2 regions of the Sphingomonas taxi genome follow, and region 2 is predicted to be linked to the other one. Evidence: riboswitches for the same ligand, from Rfam matches in the RefSeq annotation. Region 2 holds a riboswitch; the other holds the start of a gene.
The links. A riboswitch is a leader RNA that binds a small molecule or an ion and turns the genes downstream of it on or off. The one in region 2 is predicted to bind S-adenosylmethionine.
Positions count from the first base shown of each region.

Region 1: it holds a riboswitch for S-adenosylmethionine, as region 2 does, so the genes downstream of both, MC45_RS18645 (hypothetical protein) here and MC45_RS11905 (threonine aldolase family protein) in region 2, are expected to answer to the same signal.

Region 1 covers NZ_CP009571.1:3,461,127-3,470,163, forward strand. Annotated here, with positions in the region: gene MC45_RS15870 (hypothetical protein) at 1-704, shown strand, start outside; gene MC45_RS15875 (hypothetical protein) at 798-1,382, shown strand; gene MC45_RS15880 (hypothetical protein) at 1,379-1,936, shown strand; gene MC45_RS15885 (hypothetical protein) at 1,965-2,627, opposite strand; gene MC45_RS18640 (AAA family ATPase) at 2,624-5,050, opposite strand; gene MC45_RS19615 (hypothetical protein) at 5,047-5,349, opposite strand; gene MC45_RS19385 (hypothetical protein) at 5,394-5,732, opposite strand; gene MC45_RS15900 (helix-turn-helix transcriptional regulator) at 5,843-6,028, opposite strand; gene MC45_RS19390 (hypothetical protein) at 6,476-7,180, opposite strand; gene MC45_RS18645 (hypothetical protein) at 7,321-7,929, opposite strand; SAM-I-IV-variant riboswitch at 7,933-8,039, opposite strand; gene MC45_RS19395 (hypothetical protein) at 8,088-9,037, opposite strand, start outside.
Region 2 covers NZ_CP009571.1:2,600,373-2,609,409, forward strand. Annotated here, with positions in the region: gene fusA (elongation factor G) at 1-1,400, opposite strand, end outside; gene rpsG (30S ribosomal protein S7) at 1,485-1,955, opposite strand; gene rpsL (30S ribosomal protein S12) at 2,013-2,384, opposite strand; gene MC45_RS11885 (alpha/beta fold hydrolase) at 2,604-3,623, opposite strand; tRNA gene MC45_RS11890 (tRNA-Trp) at 3,754-3,829, shown strand; gene MC45_RS19325 (LPXTG cell wall anchor domain-containing protein) at 3,928-4,071, shown strand; gene secE (preprotein translocase subunit SecE) at 4,263-4,460, shown strand; gene nusG (transcription termination/antitermination protein NusG) at 4,471-5,007, shown strand; gene MC45_RS11905 (threonine aldolase family protein) at 5,072-6,139, opposite strand; SAM-I-IV-variant riboswitch at 6,190-6,299, opposite strand; gene MC45_RS11910 (glycoside hydrolase family 84 protein) at 6,438-8,402, shown strand; gene MC45_RS11915 (hypothetical protein) at 8,463-8,780, shown strand; gene MC45_RS11920 (histidine-type phosphatase) at 8,777-9,037, opposite strand, start outside.

The DNA.
Region 1 (9,037 bases), 860 kb from region 2:
TCGAAGGCATCGCGGTCGCAGAGGGGATCGATAGGATCAGTCAGGTCACGCCTGGGGTGGTGGCCGCCGCCGATTTCACATCACGTGTCCAGACACTCGGGGTCGGGCAAGTTGCTTTGCTGCGGAACTCGGCAGGCTTCTACGCTGCGGTAGAGCCGCTGGAGGTCGGCTACTCGGCTACTCCGTCTTTGAACGTCATGCACCTGCGGTTCGCGATCCAGACGGATGGCTCGACGGACTTTTCGTCATTTGCGTCCATCTCCGACACCAGACAGGGGAGGACCGCTGAGCTTCTCGCCGCCGTCGCGGATGCCGAGCGCGCTCTGAGAGCTGTGCCCACAGGCAACGACGATGGCGATACCGACGGAGGCGTGGCTGGGATCGGCCACAATCAGCCGCCCCTTGAGTTCGCGATCTCGGAGGCTGACCGGGCGGAAGCTCTAACTGCACTGGCCGTCGTTCAGCAGGAAGCTGTGAGTACGACGCCATCGACTAGCAAGTTGCGCAGTGCTGGACAAACGATCGCACGATTGGCCGGCAAGGTCGCCAAATGGATCGGCGGCAAGGCTGATGCTGCCGCCGATGAGTTTGCTAAGACTGTAGGTAAGGCTGCCGCCGCTGCCTTCGTGGGAGTGCCTACGTGGCTGATTCTTGAAGGTAAGATCATGGCGCTACTTACCGCCCTAGCTAAATTCATAGGCTAGCTCTGTACCACTCGACCGTGCCTACAGAGACTCGCCCTTGCGTCGAGCCGGCTACGACGCCTAGCCTTCATCAGATCGATAGGGGCATGTCTGGTGGATCAAGAGGTGGTTTGGTGGCGTCGGTGGAACTGGTGGAAAGTCGCCTTCTTCGTCATGCTGCTCCTGTTCGAGGGGGCGCGCGAGATTGCGGTCATCCAGGCTAACTCACCAGCGTATCCTGCTACCCTCGCGACGGTAGTCAGCACGGGCGATCTGACTGTTGCCCAGGGGCGCTGGAACCGGATCGACGGCGGTAGCGCGCTTGTTCCAGGAGCCGTGCGGATCGAGTGCCGTCGTGACGAGGGGCGCTGTTACGAGGTCAGCTACAGCATCAACGACCAGTACGTGAACTCACCCGACCTCTCGATCTACCCCGCTACGTGGAGCGTCGATCAGGTCAGCTACGAGAACGACGATCCGGCCTGTGCACGTTACTCCGTCCGGGTCGACCAGAAGCTGAAGAAGGTGTTCGCCATCCGAGAGCGGAAAGACAAGCCCAGCATGGCGGGGTTTGACTGCACTAAGCTGGAGCGGCGGGTCGAGATGACGCTTACCGACGGCTCGGAGCCATTCGCGGACCCAGCAAAGGGGCACTCCCTGCCCGTTCTGTCGCTGCTCAAGGTGGTGTTTGGAAAATGAGAGTTACCGTTCTGCGCGCCTCCATCGGGGCTTTCCTCATTCTGGGCGGGTCCGCGTCGGCGCTGCACGCCCAGCGCTCGATGTACGAAATTACCGAGGCGCATGATGCCGAGGTCCGTGCCCGCAATGCTGAGACGGACTTCTTCTTCGTCAGCACTGTAAACGACGGCTTGAAACAGGTCCGCTTCTACGTTGATCGAAACACGATCAAGGATGCTACGCCCAGTCGTCTCGCTCGGGCTTGGGTCGATGTCTACGAGGTGGTGGACGGTAAGCGGCCGATCCGTTTGCAGCACTCGAAGTTCTTAGAAGAGGTTCGGTGTGGCGACGAGCCTCAGATGCGCATCAAAACGCTCGTGACCTATGCAACGGATGGCCTACCAACAACGCAGACAGAGAACGAAGCTCTGTCCGACGTGATACCCGGCACCAGCCAGGAAACGGTTCACCGTTTCATCTGTGCTTCCGAGCCCGCCAATGCCTACTATCCGGTGTTCAATGGCAATACGCCGGAGAAAGATGCCATGGCGTATTACGTGCGGCAGCCCAGGTAGAGCTGCTGGTAGCGGATGGCCAAGCCGCTCAGAGCGGCTCCGGCTGCCTCGGCTGATGGCCCTCCTGCTGCTTCTCGGCGTACCGGGCCCGCCGAGCCTCGATCGAGTAGCGCCCATGCTTCTGCCCGTTCTTATTGCCACGTGGTGGACGCGATCGGCCGCCGTGGAAACGGCAGCGGCCGTTCGGGCCGGCATAGTTGCGGCAGGGGCGGCCTGCCTGCCTCGCCCAGGCCCCGCACTGCTGACGGAGCGGGATCAGGCCCATCGCTGCGCACAGACCCGCGGGGAGCCCCCTGGACGTAGCGAGGCGGAGAAGCACCCGCCGCATCTTGCGGTCTTCGCCGTGCCTCCAGCAAAACTTGCGGTAGCTGGTGGACCCACGCTCATCCAGCGCCCGTAGCCAGCGCGCCCAGCCGGCCACGTCGTTCGGGTCGTCGGGCTGGCAGTCGATCGCATACCGGTCGAAGGGTGCGCGCGGCGGTGCCCAGCCGGGGGGCGGCGGAACACGAGGGAAGGTCGCGACCTCCGCCGGCGCGGACTGCAAGCGGACAGCACGAACGAAGTCGGATGCATCAAGTGCCGGAGCCGGACCTTCCATGGATTGGAGCGCGAACTCCTCGTCACTCCAACCATCTTCGGCCATGTCGTTGTTTTCTGCGACATGGCCTTCTACGTCGTGAAGCGCGCTCACAGGAACTCGCTCCCGTCGCTCACCACCGGCACGGCAAAGATTTGCCCAGGGGCGGCGGCGACCGTTTCAGCTGCTTCCTTTGCTCCAGTGCTTTTGTGCCTCCTGCCGACCCCGTTCTGCTCCGCTCCACTCCAGTCAATCCCTAAAGGGATTTGACTGGAGCGGAGCACCGCCTGGGGGCCGTCGTGCTCCAGTGCTCCAGTAGTGATTTCGACTGGAGCACGCACTGGAGCAGGCACCTCCTCTGGGCTACTCGCAGATTTTGCGAGTTGGGCTGGCGACCCCGATCCGACGACGATCCACCACCGCTTACGTCTGGATGCGTCGGGGCGTTCTTCACGCGCTAGCGTGCCGTCGTCGAGCAGGTCCTTCAGCACAGCCTTGATGCGGACGCGGTGGCCCTTGTCGCTGGCATCCAACCCCAGTGCCCGGGCAACTGCTTCGCCCGCCCACTGCTCGGCCTTGTCGCTCTCGCGCCATTCGCCCTGGGCGATCATCGCCTGCACGTCAGCGGCCATGGTCGGGGCCAGCGGCTCGGCTGCCCCAGCGGCCGGCGGGTAGTAGCGCGTCGCGACACCGACGCTGTCGCCGATCCACTCGTCACCCTCACCGTTGGGCAGGTCGACGCTTTCCATCCTATACCAATCCGATCCATCGGCAGCCGGTGCCCGGTTGGCTTTGTCGTCGAACGTGCGGAAGTAGCGCCGCGCGCCGCCCGCGTCGCCGGGCTCGGCATTCATGCCCAGGCCGAAGCGGGTGAACTCGTCGTCCGTCATGCGGTTGAGCACTGTCACCGAGCGCGCGGCGTTGGTCAGCGCGCTGGCACCGCGCGCCCGGTCGACGGTAACCTCCGCGCCGGCTGCCTTGGACGTGTGGTGCACGAGCACGATCACGCAGTCGGCCGCCGCCGCCACCTTCGCCCATTCCTTCGCCACCGCGTCGATCGCGCCATTGTCATTCTCGTTGACGGCATGGCTGCTCACAAAGGGGTCGACGATCAGGCAGTCGATCCGGCGTGCCATGATCTCATCAGTCAGGGCCTTGTAGACCGGCTGGAGCACGGTGAAGCCCTGCCGCGTGGCAACGGCCGTGCACAGGCTCTCGTCGGTCAGGCCGCTGTTGACGAACAGCCCACTGGCATCGGCTGGCGCAACGTTGTGGTACATCGCGGCAGCAATGATCGAGCGGTTCAGTTCTTCCCGCGCATCCTCCAGGTTCCAGAGCCACACACGCTTCGGCCCGCCATGCACCTCATGGCCCAGCAGCGGCCTGCCGCTCGCCATCGCCAGTGCCATGCCGACGGTCAGCGCGGTCTTGCCGGTGGCACCGGGGGCGACGATCGCGCCCACGTTGCCGCGCTGGAGCTGCCGACCGTACAGCCATCGCCGCGGCGGGATGCTGTGCGCCGCCGGCCATGCGAACGGGATGGCGCTGATCGCCGCCGCCGCGCGCTGTGCTTCGGCCAGCACTTCGAACCCGTCGCCATCCGCCGCGACAGCCGCTCGGGCGCGCTCGACCGCCCTGTGCGCCGCCCGCTCGGGGTTTGCCTGGGCGAGGCAGTGTGCACTGATCGGCAGCTCGGGGTCGAGCAGAACGGCGACGATCTGATCGGCAGTGAAGCCTCGACGGTGCATGTCGCACGCGGCGGCGTAGGTGTCGGCCGAACGGTCGTCGCCCGCCGGATTGGCAAGCAACTGCCGGAGTGGATCGGCCGCGCCGATGCCCAGGGCGTCGAACGAGGCCAGACCGCCGGCCAGGGCCGCCGGAGCCGGCCTATCAGCGTGTTCGGGCGGCGGGGTGGCTCCATAGGCCGCCGTCAGCTCCGCAGGAGTCGTACGGCCGTCGCTGACGCCCAGCACGGTGGCGGCGGCGGCAACGCGGCCGGAGCTGCGCTTTTTCGCATTGGGCAGATTGATCGTTCCGGCGACACGCAGGATGCGGTCGACGTTCCAGCACGCCGGGTCGCCGCCGAACTGGGCGATGAGCGACCGATTGATGGCCTCCACCGCCGGGGCGTCGAGGCCATCCACCCGCCACAGCGCCTGCACGCCGCCGCCGCTGTCGACGATGACGTGAGGCGGCAACTCCGCGTCGCGCAGCCTCGACACCGCCGCCGCCTTGTCGAAGTTGGCTTCACCCTTGGGGGGATCGATGTCGACCTGGGCATAGTGGATCGCGGTCACGTCCTCCTTGCTCGCCTTCTTGTTGAGGCCCGGACGGACTGCGTTGACGGAATAGTAGACGTTGGCACCGGCGACGTTGCGCTCGGCGGCCCAGACGGCTGCGCCGGCGGCGTCATCGCCAAACCAGCGCGTCTGAGAAGGGCCACCGGCTGCCGGGAACGTGACAAGTTGGATAGCCTCTCCGCCGACTTGGGCGAGGAACTGCTGGATCGCGGCGCGATCGGGTGTGAGGGCACTCATGCTGCCGCTCCTTTGCTTTTGGATTTCGCCCGCACGACTTCGCGCACGACGGCGCGGCGCAGGCATTGGTCGATTTCGGCGGCGGTAAGGTCGGCCCAGCCGGCGCGCGCGATGCATACCGCGGCACGAGCGCGTTGGTCATTGTCGAGCTGGGCCGCGGCATCCTGACCAGCGAAGCGGATCAGGCGGGTCGCCAACCGGAGGCTCGATCCAGCGATCGGCCGGACCCGGTCCCACAGCTCGAACCCCACACGCTCGTCTGCGTCGGGATTGGCGAGCGCGGCCGTGAGGTCACGCATGATCTGCGTCCGTGCGTCGCTCGGGGCGGGCGCTAGGAGCGCGGTCATGCTTGGCGTCCCTGGGCGTTCAGAAAGGCGTCGGGAGCCAAGCCTTCCGGAGCTGAAGGCATAAGCAGCAGTGCCTCTTCAAGAACGAGGGGCGGAACATCGAAGCCTAGTTCTTCAAAGCGAAGCCGCAGCCTTGCGCGCTCCCGATCGGTGACACGGCTGGCGCCCTCGGCGTTCCACCGGATGTGAGTGCCGTTGTGATGACCGTCTTCCCATAGTTCAGAGCATAGCCAAGCGCCCAAGCGGGTGAAGTCGGACAAGATAAGGACGGTTTGCGTCAGGGTGGCAGCGCACAAGCTTGCTTGCTGAACCGTCATATTTGGTGTATTAGTCATGGTGCTTTCTTTCGGAGAAGAGCAATCTACGGCCTCGCTGGGTGCCAGCCCTGCGGGGCCGTTTTGCGTTCAGGGCAATCGCGGAGACCTTGGCGGGCGGGCATCGCAGATCACGCCGCCACCGCACGACCGGCGATAGCGTGGATGCTCGATGCGCGAATGAGCCGGCGCTTGCCGAGCTTCACGCTTTCAAGATCGCCAGCGGATAGCATGGCATAGATGGTCGTCTTCCCGACGCCGCCTAGCATGGCGCGGGCGGTCTCGACTGAGACCAGGACAGGGTCGAACGCAGGCATAGTAACTTCCTTCGCCGGGGCGGAATTGCCCCAAGACCTGAAACTTAGCTGCGCCATTGGTCCTTATGGATACCGTGGAGGAACGCAGGCGAGTTCGCCGGGCCGATGGCGGTCGTACCGCCGCCCAACGGGCTCAAGGACGCCGCTCCTCCGCCGCGCGATCGGCAAGGCTCGGACCGCCCGTCGGTGGCGGCAGGATCAGAGGAGCGGCGGCGTTGCGACATGCGCTGGTCACGCCGTGCACAGGCCCAAGCCGCTTGGCCCTGCCGCTTGCGCCGCCGCCCTGCGCTAGTTTTCCGCTCCAGCGTTGCTGCCGGGCTATCATTGGCAGGCGTGAATGCTGACGCTAGCGCACACTTGCTGGCGATACTTGGTCAAGATCGATGTGCGGCGGCCCTTCGCCTTAGGCTGGGCATTGGTGAGCACTCAGACCCGCAACCGTGCTGCCTAAAGCTCCAGCCATCCAAAAGCGCGATCTCGCACGGGCCGGCTGCTTTTCACCGAGGAGGTCGGAACGACGTAAGTATCTGTGCGACCGGCAAGGATGGTGACTTCCTTTGACTGGGCCACCATCACCCCCGTCATCTGACCGATGGATAAGCGATAGTGGTAGCAATTACTTATGCACTGGGAGGAGAGAGCGGTATCAATTCGATAGGTTGCCCATTCTGCCGTGGAGCCACCGGCTATAATGCCAGCGGACAGCAGCACGCCTGTAAATTGTGCGAGATTTAACGAGCTGAGGGGGTGCCGCATTCTTATTCGAATGCTCCACGTCAGCTCCTCGCTCCGGTATTTTCCAGCAATGCGAGCAATTTCCTGCACCAGCCAAAGCCCGATCAATGCTCCTAGGAACGCCAGTACGAGAAAAGCAAACGGTAGATAGCCGAACGCAATATTATCCTGAACCGAGCTGTCAATTAAACCAGGGCGAAAGCCGAAATTGTGCAGTAAGACATACTTGTAAGAGTAGCCCGAGAGGTAACAAGTCGCAGAGACCATCACGGCGGCAGGGGCCGCGAGCTTTGTAAGCGCCTCCCAAATCGGGTTGTTATCCCTTGCTCGCTCTCTCACCACCGCAAGGGCGGTAGCATTTGGCTTTCGGGGACTGACGTTGATTTTCGGCCTGATAGGTTTCGTTCGCCGTGTCATTCAGTCGGCATGGGCGAGCTATTTCCGCAAAGCAATCAGACAGTTACGCCAATCGTGTCGATTTGGGAGGCGTCGCTGAAGTATGAGTGCAGCACATCGATAAGGGGTGGCTCGCTTAGGCTCGGGAGGGGACGGGTCGCCTATCCATGGGTGAGTGGTAGTCGTGTGGCAGCGTCGCGATATGCGGCGACCGCGGCTTGCCAGAGTTTCAAACCGCATGATCCTGCCGCCGCCTGTGGCGACTTGCCGACGCGCAAAGCTGCGGCCAGCTCGCGATCGGCGGCGGCCTTCACTGCCCAGGCAAGCCCGGCGGCGGCGTGGCGGGCGGCGTGCTGGGCTTGGCCGAAGCGCAGGGCCTCCGCGGCATCGGCGAGCGCACCACGAGCGCGCAGCTCGGCCTCTCCGCCGCCGCCGCCTGCCTCACGCTCAACGACGTTTACACACCACGCCAGCAGCGCGGCGGCGCGCTTCCGCTCCAGCCCAGTGGAGGTGATGCCGCAGCTATCCGATTGCGTATCGCGCGTCCCAACGAGCACTGGCACCAGGGGCAGTAGTAGGTCGGTGCGCCATCGGTCGGGCATGACATCGTTGAGGACCCGGCCGAACTCGATCAGCACTGGGCAGACGCAGGCAGGCCAGTCGCCGTGCCGCTCGCCGGCGAACAGCGCCACCGCCTCCATCAGGCAAAGGCCGTCACCTGGGCCGCTATGCTGGCCAGCGGTCAGCCGGATGTTGTGCCACTCGTGCATGTGTGTGCCTCGCTTCGTTGCCGGCTGCCCGGCCGCATCGCCTACGTGGCTCGCCACCTTGCCCGAGGGGGCAGGTTGGCCTGGGCAGTGGCCCAATCTGAATGCATGTCATATGCTTGCGGCGGGCAGGCGACAGGGTCAAGGGGCGGCCGTGAAAGCTACTGGGGGAGCTCGCCTACCTGATCTTCTAAGTATCGCCGCACGATCTGCCGAGAGAGAGTCGGAGCCTCAGAGCCCAAGCTGATGATCTCGCTCTGCGAGAGGCGACGAACTCCGTGGAACAGCGCGCTACGCAGTTTATATATGCGATCCCAATCGTCGTCACGGTCCGCCATACCCAAACGGGCCAGCATCTTTTTAACGCGATCCGAAATTCCCGTGTTGAACATGCCTGCGACAGCTTTTCTTAGGACAACTTTGTCAGCCTCATTTATAGAGTTGTCGGCTTCAAGGCTGTCACGAATTTTCTTGATCCATTCCTTTTGTTCCGGACTTCGTTTCTCGTTCACGGCCAGCAACTCTACGGCCGCTAATGAAAGAGTGGCAGCTGCCACGGGGTGGTTGCTCATAGTAGAAGCGTTTAATAGCTCACAAGACAGAGAACTTGCCTCGCTCAGTCTACTAATTTGTTTAGTAGATTGATTGATTGCGTCAACATATGGCTCTATCATGAATTTCGCTATCAGTGTTGCGCCCAAGGACACCGTTTGCGAAGTGACAAACGCCGGGTATACGTCCAGGCCGTGAACATCATCTCTTAACCAGACGCCTGTTTTCCGAAACATATCCTCCTTAATCTCATCAGACCACATGCCGGTCGGCTTATTGTCCCCGCCGACATCCACAGGCAGGCCACGAAGTGCACAGATGACGGACAGAGAACGTTGTAGGTCGTGCCCAAACTTCGCGGCTGCCTCAAGGCTGGGGAACCTGGTCGCCGAAAAGATTACCCATTCGTCGGACCCCAGTGTCAGCCCTTGCTGTCGTGGGCGCAGCAAGACTCGCCGGCCCTTGTATTTGAGCTTGATTACTGGGGCTTCAGTGTTGAGCTTGTTGCCGAAGCGGACGCGAAGTCGCATCTTATAGAAGGTGTTTTTGCTCGAAGCCG
Region 2 (9,037 bases):
ATCTCGAGGTGGAGCTCGCCCATCCCCTTGATGATCGTCTGGCCCGATTCGGCGTCCGACGAGACGCGGAACGACGGGTCCTCGCGCGCGAGACGATTGAGCGCGACGCCCATCTTCTCCTGGTCGGCCTTGGTCTTCGGCTCCACCGACAGCTCGATCACGGGCTCGGGGAATTCCATCCGCTCAAGGATGATCGGGGCGTTGATCGCGCAGAGCGTGTCACCGGTCGTGGTATCCTTGAGACCCGCCAGCGCGACGATGTCGCCGGCATAGGCCACCTGGATGTCCTCGCGGTCGTTCGCATGCATCAGCAGCATGCGGCCGACCTTTTCCTTCTTGTCCTTGACCGAGTTGGTCACCTGCGACGCCGCCTCGAGCTTGCCCGAATAGATGCGCGCAAAGGTCAGCGTGCCGACGAACGGATCGTTCATGATCTTGAACGCCAGCGCCGAGAACGGCGCGGTGTCGTCCGACGGACGCTCGTCCGGCGTCTCGCCGTCGAGCTTCACGCCCTTGATCGCCGGAACGTCGAGCGGCGACGGCAGATAGTCGACGACCGCATCGAGCAGCGGCTGCACGCCCTTGTTCTTGAACGCCGAGCCGCAGACGACCGGCACGAATGCCATGCCGAGCGTGCCCTTGCGGATCAGCATCTTGAGGTCGGCGACCGACGGCTCGTTGCCCTCGAGATACGCCTCCATCAGCGCATCGTCCTGCTCGACCGCCATCTCGATCAGCTCGCTGCGATACTTGGCGGCCTTCTCGGCCATGTCCGCAGGGATGTCCTGATATTCGAACTTCGCGCCCAGGCTCTCTTCGAGCCAGATGATCGCGCGGTTGTTCACGAGGTCGACGAGGCCCTTGAAGCCGCCTTCCATGCCGATCGGCAGGTACAGGACGGCCGGACGCGCACCGAGACGCTCGATGATCGAATCGACGCAGAAATAGAAATCGGCACCGGTGCGGTCGAGCTTGTTGACGAAGCACATGCGCGGCACGCCGTACTTGTCGGCCTGACGCCACACGGTCTCGGACTGCGGCTCGACGCCGGCGACGCCGTCGAAGCAGGCGACCGCACCGTCGAGCACGCGCAGCGAACGCTCGACCTCGATCGTGAAGTCGACGTGGCCCGGGGTATCGATGATGTTGATGCGGTGTTCCGCACCCTTGCCCTCGTCAGCCGACCAGAAGCACGTGGTCGCGGCGGACGTGATCGTGATCCCGCGCTCCTGCTCCTGCTCCATCCAGTCCATCGTCGCGGTGCCTTCGTGCACTTCGCCGATCTTGTAGGACTTGCCGGTGTAATAGAGGATGCGCTCGGTCGTGGTCGTCTTGCCGGCGTCGATGTGCGCCATGATGCCGATGTTGCGATAGCGATCGAGCGGATGGCTGCGGGCCATGATCGTGGTTTCCTTAGAGATGTGGGGAGCGCAGCTTCCGCCGGCTCCCCACGATATAGGTTAGAAGGTCGAGGCTTCCAAGCCTTACCAGCGGTAGTGGCTGAAGGCGCGGTTGGCTTCGGCCATACGGTGCGTGTCTTCGCGCTTCTTCACCGCGTTGCCGCGGTTGTTGGCGGCATCCATCAGCTCGCCCGACAGGCGCGCCGACATGGTGTTCTCGCTGCGCGCACGGGCGGCGGCGATCAGCCAGCGGATGGCCAGCGCCTGGGCGCGCTCCGGACGGACCTCGACGGGGACCTGATAGGTCGCACCGCCGACGCGGCGCGAACGCACCTCGATGCCCGGCTTGATGTTGTTGAGCGCGTCGTGGAACACGCCGATCGGCTCGCGCTTGGCGCGGCTTTCGACGGTTTCGAGCGCACCGTAGACGATCAGTTCCGCGACGGACTTCTTGCCGTCGAGCATGACCGAATTCATGAACTTCGAGAGAACCTCATCCCCGAACTTGGGATCAGGCAGGATGACCCGCTTTTCGGGACGACGACGACGTGCCATTTCAAAAACCTTTCTAACTTCAGCCTGGTGGATGATCCCCCAGAGGGGACATCCGGCTTACTTCGGACGCTTGGCGCCGTACTTGGAGCGGGACTGACGGCGATCCTTGACGCCCTGCGTATCGAGCACGCCGCGCAGGACGTGGTAGCGGACGCCGGGAAGATCGCGCACACGGCCGCCGCGGATCAGGACCACCGAGTGCTCCTGAAGGTTGTGGCCTTCGCCCGGAATGTAGCTGATGACTTCGCGGCTGTTGGTCAGGCGGACCTTGGCCACCTTGCGCAGCGCCGAGTTCGGCTTCTTCGGGGTCGTCGTGTAGACGCGGGTGCAGACGCCGCGCTTCTGCGGGTTCTGCTCCATCGCAGGGACCTTCGACTTGGCCTTCTGCGGGTCGCGGCCCTTGCGGACCAGCTGGTTGATCGTCGGCATGAAGCCTTCACCTCGTATGTGGGTTACTTTGCTGGAGCCTTCACAGCACTTCGGAATACAAAAAGGGACGGATGGCGGCGCATGCACCACCCCGGCCCCACAACTTTGCATCCAGCAATGTTCAAGCATGTCCGACGGATCGCTCCGACGGACGGGGCGGGCCTATACGCAGAGTCGCGCCGCGGGTCAACGGGGGCGCCCGTCCCCCGAGCGGGCGGACTAGCGCCGCGCGGCGAGCGTCGCCAGCAACACCTTTTCGAATCGCGCCGGATCCTCGACCTGCGGGGAATGGCCGAGCCCGTCGAGCGGGACGAGCGTCGCATTGGGCATCTGCGTCACCGCTTTCTTGGCGACGATCGGGATCGCCTCGAGGAACTGGCGCAGGTTGGGCGGCGTCTGCGCCCGGCCGAAGGCGGTCCGGTCGAGCGTGCCGATGAGCAGCGTCGTCGGCGGCTTCAGACGGTACAGCTCGTGCGCGACCGGCTGCGTCTTGATCATCTCGCTGGTCTTGGCCTGGGCGAGCGCCACCGCGTCGCGCCCCGCCCCCTGATACATGCCCGCCAGCATCCACACCCAGCGATCATAGGCCGGCTTCCAGGTGCCGTGATAGTAATTCTGCTGCTGATAGGCCTTGATCGACGCATAGCTCGCCTTGCGCTCGCCCGCCCACAGCGTGTCGACGTCGACGTACGGCAGCCCCTCCTCCGACCGGTCCTTGAGGCCGAGCGGATTGACCAGCACCAGCCGCTCGACCGCCTCCGGATACAGGATGGCGAAGCGCATCGCGAGCATGCCGCCGAAGGAATGACCGACGATCGCCGCACGGCCGATGCCGCGCGCCTCCATCAGCCGGCGGGTGAAGGACGCCAGCATCTCGAAACTATATTGGGCGGCGCGCGGCTTGGCCGATTTGCAGAAGCCGATCTGGTCGGGAACGAGGACGCGATAGCCGGCATTGGCGAGCGCCCGCGCGCTGCTTTCCCACGTCGCGCCGCAGAAGTTCTTGCCGTGCAGCAGCACCACGCTGCGGCCGTTCGGCCGCGCCGGGGCGATGTCCATGAAGGCCATCGTCGCGGGCTGACCGACGATGTCGAAGGTCATCGTCTGCACCGGCCAGGGATAAGTGAAGCGTTCGAGATTGGGGCCAAGCTCGGGCACCGCGACCGGATCTGCGGCGATTCCGACCGCAGGCAGACATGCGAGCGCCAGTGCCGCGCCCGTCGCCATGATCTTCGCCAACCGTCGTCTCCCGTACCAGTTTCGTTACTGCCCCATAATGAGATCGCTACCGGCCGTCACCCGTGCGATGACGATCGCACAGGACCGTCTTGCCCTTTTTTTCGCAAGGCGGTAGAGGCCGCGGCGCTGCAGGAGTGTAGCTCAGTTGGTAGAGCATCGGTCTCCAAAACCGAGGGCCCACGGTTCGAGTCCGTGCACTCCTGCCAGTCCCGCCCGCGACGCGCCGGCCGGACCTTGACCGAACGCAATGAATTTTTTGTCATATTGGCGGTGACGCCGACATTCGGCCTGCTATAAAGCGGGCATGGATGAGGCTACTCGATTTACGCTGGTTTATGCCATTATCGGCGTGTTGCTGCTGATCGGCATACCGACGCTGATCGTATATTTGCGCAAGCGCAAGCGCGAGAAGCTGCGCCGGCGCGGGATCAAGACCTACGGTCATTGAGTTGCGCCGCGGGCGCGCCGGCGCGGCGCCTCCCGGCGGACTTGCCTTTACCGGCCCGCGCGGCTATCTGCGCAGGCCATCCGAAAGCTGAGGACGGGCCACGCCGGTTCCCCACATGAGGGAAGCGGCAGCGGCCTTATGTCTTCAGCGACACGGATTTTCGTGATTCCAGCGGGTTTTGAGAAAAAACAGTGGCGAAGACGACCCCCATCGAATTCATCCGTCAGGTGCAGGCCGAGACCAAGAAGGTCGTCTGGCCGACCCGGCGCGAGACGATCATGACGGGCGTGATGGTGGTCATCATGACCACGATCCTCGCGCTGTTCTTCCTGGGCGTCGACACGTTCTTCAACGCGGTCGTCCAGGCGCTGCTCAAGCTCGCGAAGTAAGGGTTTTCCAATGGCGCGCTGGTACATCATTCACGCCTATTCGGGCTTCGAGGGCAAGGTCCGCGACGCGATCATGGCCGAAGCGACGCGGCTCGGCCTCGAGCAGCTCGTCGAGCAGATCGAGGTGCCGACCGAGACGGTGACCGAGGCCCGCCGCGGCAAGAAGATCGCGGTCGAGCGCAAGTTCATGCCCGGCTACGTCCTCGCCAAGCTCAACATGAACGACGACGTCTACCACCTCGTCAAGAACACGCCCAAGGTGACCGGCTTCCTCGGCAGCATGGGCAAGCCGCAGGCGATCAGCGAGGCCGAGGCCGCGCGCATGCTCAACAGCAAGGAAGAGGCCGCCGCGGCGCCGAAGACCAAGGTCAAGGTCGATTACGAGATCGGCGACGCGGTCAAGGTGCTCGAAGGGCCGTTCGCGAGCTTCAACGGCATCGTCGAGGAACTCGATTTCGACAAGTCGAAGGTCAAGGTGTCGGTGTCGATCTTCGGTCGCGCCACCCCGGTCGAACTCGACTTCGAACAGGTTGAACGCTCGAAGTAATCGCGACCAGTGTCGCGGTACGAAGGGCCGGAGCGGCGACGCTCCGGCCCTTGTCGTATCCGGCTCAGGCAGCCGCGCAGGCGAAAGCGTCCGCGCCCGCATCCCCCGCGACGGCGCGCAGGTCGGCGATCAGGGCGTCGACGCGCGCCGGATCGGCATCCCAGGCGAACATGAACCGCGCGCCGCCGCCGATGAAGGTGTAGAAGCGCCACCCCCGCGCGCGCAGGCCGTCGAGCACCGTGTCGGGCGCGGTGAGGAAAACGGCATTCGCTTCGACCGGGAACATCAGGTCGACGCCGGGCAAATCGGCAACCGCCGCCGCGAGCCGGTCGGCGCAGGCGTTGCCGTGTTCGGCGTTGCTCAGCCAGGCGCCGCTTTCCAGCAGGCCGACCCAGGGCGCCGACAGGAAGCGCATCTTCGAGGCGAGCTGCCCCGCCTGTTTGCAGCGATAGTCGAAATCCTGCGCGAGCGCGGGATCGAAGAACAGCACCGCCTCGCCGACCGCCATGCCGTTCTTGGTGCCGCCGAAGCACAATACGTCGACGCCGGCGCGCCAGGTGATGTCCGCCGGGCGGCATCCCAAGGTCGCGCAGGCATGCGCGAAGCGGGCGCCGTCCATGTGCAGCCGCAGGCCGAGTTCGCGGCACACCGCCGACAGCGCCTGCACCTCGGCAACGGTATAGACCTGCCCCGTCTCGGTCGGCTGGGTGATCGTCACAACGCGCGGCTTGGGGAAATGGATATCGGCGCGCCCCGTGGCGAGCTTGCGGATCGCCTGCGGATCGAGCTTGCCGCTCTCGGTCGGCGCGACGAGCAGTTTCGAGCCGTTCGAGAAGAATTCAGGCGCGCCGCATTCGTCGGTTTCGACATGCGCCTGCGCCGAGCAGATCACGCTGTGATAGGATTGGCAGAGCGAGGCGAGCGCGAGCGAATTGGCGGCGGTGCCGTTGAAGGCGAAGAACACCTCGCATTCGGTCTCGAACAGGTCGCGGAAGGCGTCGGAGGCGCGCTGCGTCCAGTCGTCGTCGCCGTAGGCGCTGGCCGAGCCGCGATTCGCACGGTCCATCGCCTGCCACGCCTCGGGGCAGATTCCGGCATAATTGTCGCTGGCGAATTGCTGGGCGTCGGTCACGTCGCTGTCCTTGTTCCGGTTCGATGCACCAGAGACGAAGCGACGTGTGGCGTGATCCCGTTGGTTGCCGGTCCGGCCACATCCCTCCATCTGCATGGAGGCACCACCTTGCTCGGGAGCAGGTTGGTGTCGGGCGTCGTCCCGACTCTTGATGCTGCCGCCCCCTTAGCGGCCATGACGTATACGATCAAGAGGGTGACGAAGCGTGTCTCGACTGGGCCGGTATGGCGTCCGGCTTGCCGCGGGTGAGACATCTGCCTAAGCCTGCGTAATACCAATTGGATACCGGAGGCACAGGATGACGCGGCGCAAGGGCGGAATCGGCGTATATACGGCAGTGGCGACCACGCTGGCGGGGTTCGCCGCCGCGGCGGGCGCGGCCGAACCGGCGACGCTGCCGGCGATCTTCCCCGCGCCCGCGTCGACCACGCTCGGCGATGGCGCGGTGACGCTCGGTGATTCGGTGGTGCTGGTGGTCGCACCCGGGACGCAGAGCGAGACGGTCGCGCTGGTCCGCGGCATCCTGACTGCCGCCGGGGTGACGACGATCGCCAGCGCGCGCGCGGTGCCGAAGACGCTCGACCGGACCTATGTCGTGCTCGGCACCGGCGACGCCGGCGTGATCCGCGACGCGCTCGCGCGCAGCGGCACGACGCTCGACGGCCATGCCGAAGGCTATACGATCGCCAGTCTCGCTCGCGATAAGGGCAGCCTGATCGCGCTCGCCGGCCAGGACGCCGACGGCCTGTTCCACGCCGCCCAGACCTTCCGCCAGCTCGCGCGGCGGCAGACGCTGCCCGCGCTGGTGATCCGGGATCATCCGGCGATGCCGATCCGCGGCACGATCGAGGGCTTCTACGGCGCGCCGTGGACGATGGCGGACCGCACCAAGCATCTCGCCTTCCTCGCCAGCGTCAAGGCGAACACCTATGTCTACAGCCCCAAGGACGATCCGTTCGCGCGGGCGCGCTGGCGTGAGCCCTATCCCGCCGCGACGCTGAACGAGCTCGGTACGCTGGCGGCGACGGCGCGGCACAACCACGTCGATTTCGTCTATGCGATCTCGCCCGGCCCCACCGTCTGCTTCTCCGATCCCGCCGACGCCAGGGCGCTGGAGCGCAAGTTCGACGCATTGCGTGCGATCGGCATCGACAGTTTTTACGTCGCGCTCGACGACATCGAATATACCAAGTGGAATTGCGAACGCGACACCGCCGCCTTCGGGCCCTCCGGCGCGCAGGCGGCGGGCGTCGCCCAGTCGCAATTGCTCAACACGGTGCAGAAGGACCTGACCGCCAAGGACCCCAAGGCGCGGCCGCTGATCATGGTGCCGACCGAATATTACGACGCCAAGGAAACGCCGTACAAGGCGGCGCTGCGCCAGCACCTCGATCCGCGCATCGTCGTGCAATGGACCGGCACCGACGTGGTGCCGCCCGCGATCTCGATCCCCGACGCCAAGGCGGCGACCAAGGCGTTCGGCCGCAAGACGCTGCTGTGGGACAATTATCCGGTCAACGATTACGCCCAGACCACCGGCCGCCTGCTGCTCGCGCCCTATGACCGGCGCGAGGCGGGGCTGTCCGGCGAGCTGACCGGCATCCTGTCCAACCCGATGAACCAGGAGGCGCCGAGTCGCGTCGCGGTGACCGGCGTCGCCGCCTTTGCGTGGAACGATCGGGACTACGACCCGACGCTGACCTGGCATGCCGCGGCGCGTGAACTGGCCGGCGGCGACGCGCAGGCGACCGCCGCGCTGCTGCTGTTCTTCGACACGCAGCATATGGCGCCGACCTTCGGCAGCCAGCCGTGGCAGCCGCAGGCGCCGCAGCTCAAGGCGCTGCTCGACGACGTGCGCGAGACGCTGGCCGAGGGCGACGCGGCGGCGCGGCAGGCGGCGATCGCCGAACTCGCGCAGCGCGCCGATGCACTGGCGGGGGCGTCGGACATCATCCGCTCGGGCACGGTCGATCCCGCCTTCGCCGCGCAGGCGCGGCCGTGGCTCGACGCCTTGCAGCGCTGGGGCCGCGCGTTGCAGCTGACCGCCGCGGGGCTCGATGCGGCGAATCGCGGCAGCGGCGCCGCGATGCGCTATTTCGCCGATGCCAAGCGGCTGGCGGCCGAGGCGGCAGCGATCCCGTCGATCCCCGGCGCGACCCGGTTCGACGGCCCGATCAAGATTGCCGACGGCGTGCTCGACCGGTTCGTCGCGGACGCGCCGGCGCTGATCGCGACGCCGTCGCCGAACGCCGCCGCCGACTGACCTGTTCGCCGCCCCGGATCGTGCTATCGTAACGGTCCGGGAGCGAACATGGAGGCTGACATGGCTGTGCTATGGTCCCTGTTGCTTGCGGGCTCGGCGATGCCGGCGGTGCCCGCGCGATTCACCGCATTGCCCGCGGGCGAGCGGTTGCAGCGGCTCGACGATTTCCGCGATTCGCTGCCCGCCGGCGCGCGGCGACGACTCGACCGCGCCTTGCCGCGATCGGCGGGCGGCGGCATCGCGCGCTGCGACCATATCGACCGCAGTCGCGCGTCCTGCGAATCGGCGGCCTATCTGCCGGCGCTGCGCACGACCGGTCTGCTGCCGCGCTTCCTGGCGACGCTGCGAAAGCCGGGCGACAGGGCGTCCGGGCGCTAGCGCAGCAACGCCGCGCGGAACTCAGCGAGCGTGCACAGGCCGGCGACGCCACGCGCCTTGCAGCCGGGGATCGGCAGCACCGCGACATAGGGCGCCGCAAGCGGTGCGGCGCTGCGGATCTGATCGAGCGTCTGCGATCGGAAGAGTGCGCGCACGTATCGGTCCCCGGCGACATCGCGCAGCCGTTCGAAGATGATCGCGCCGCCCGGCGACGGATCGTCGGCGGCGAGGCCCGGGACGCGCCAATGCAGGTCGAG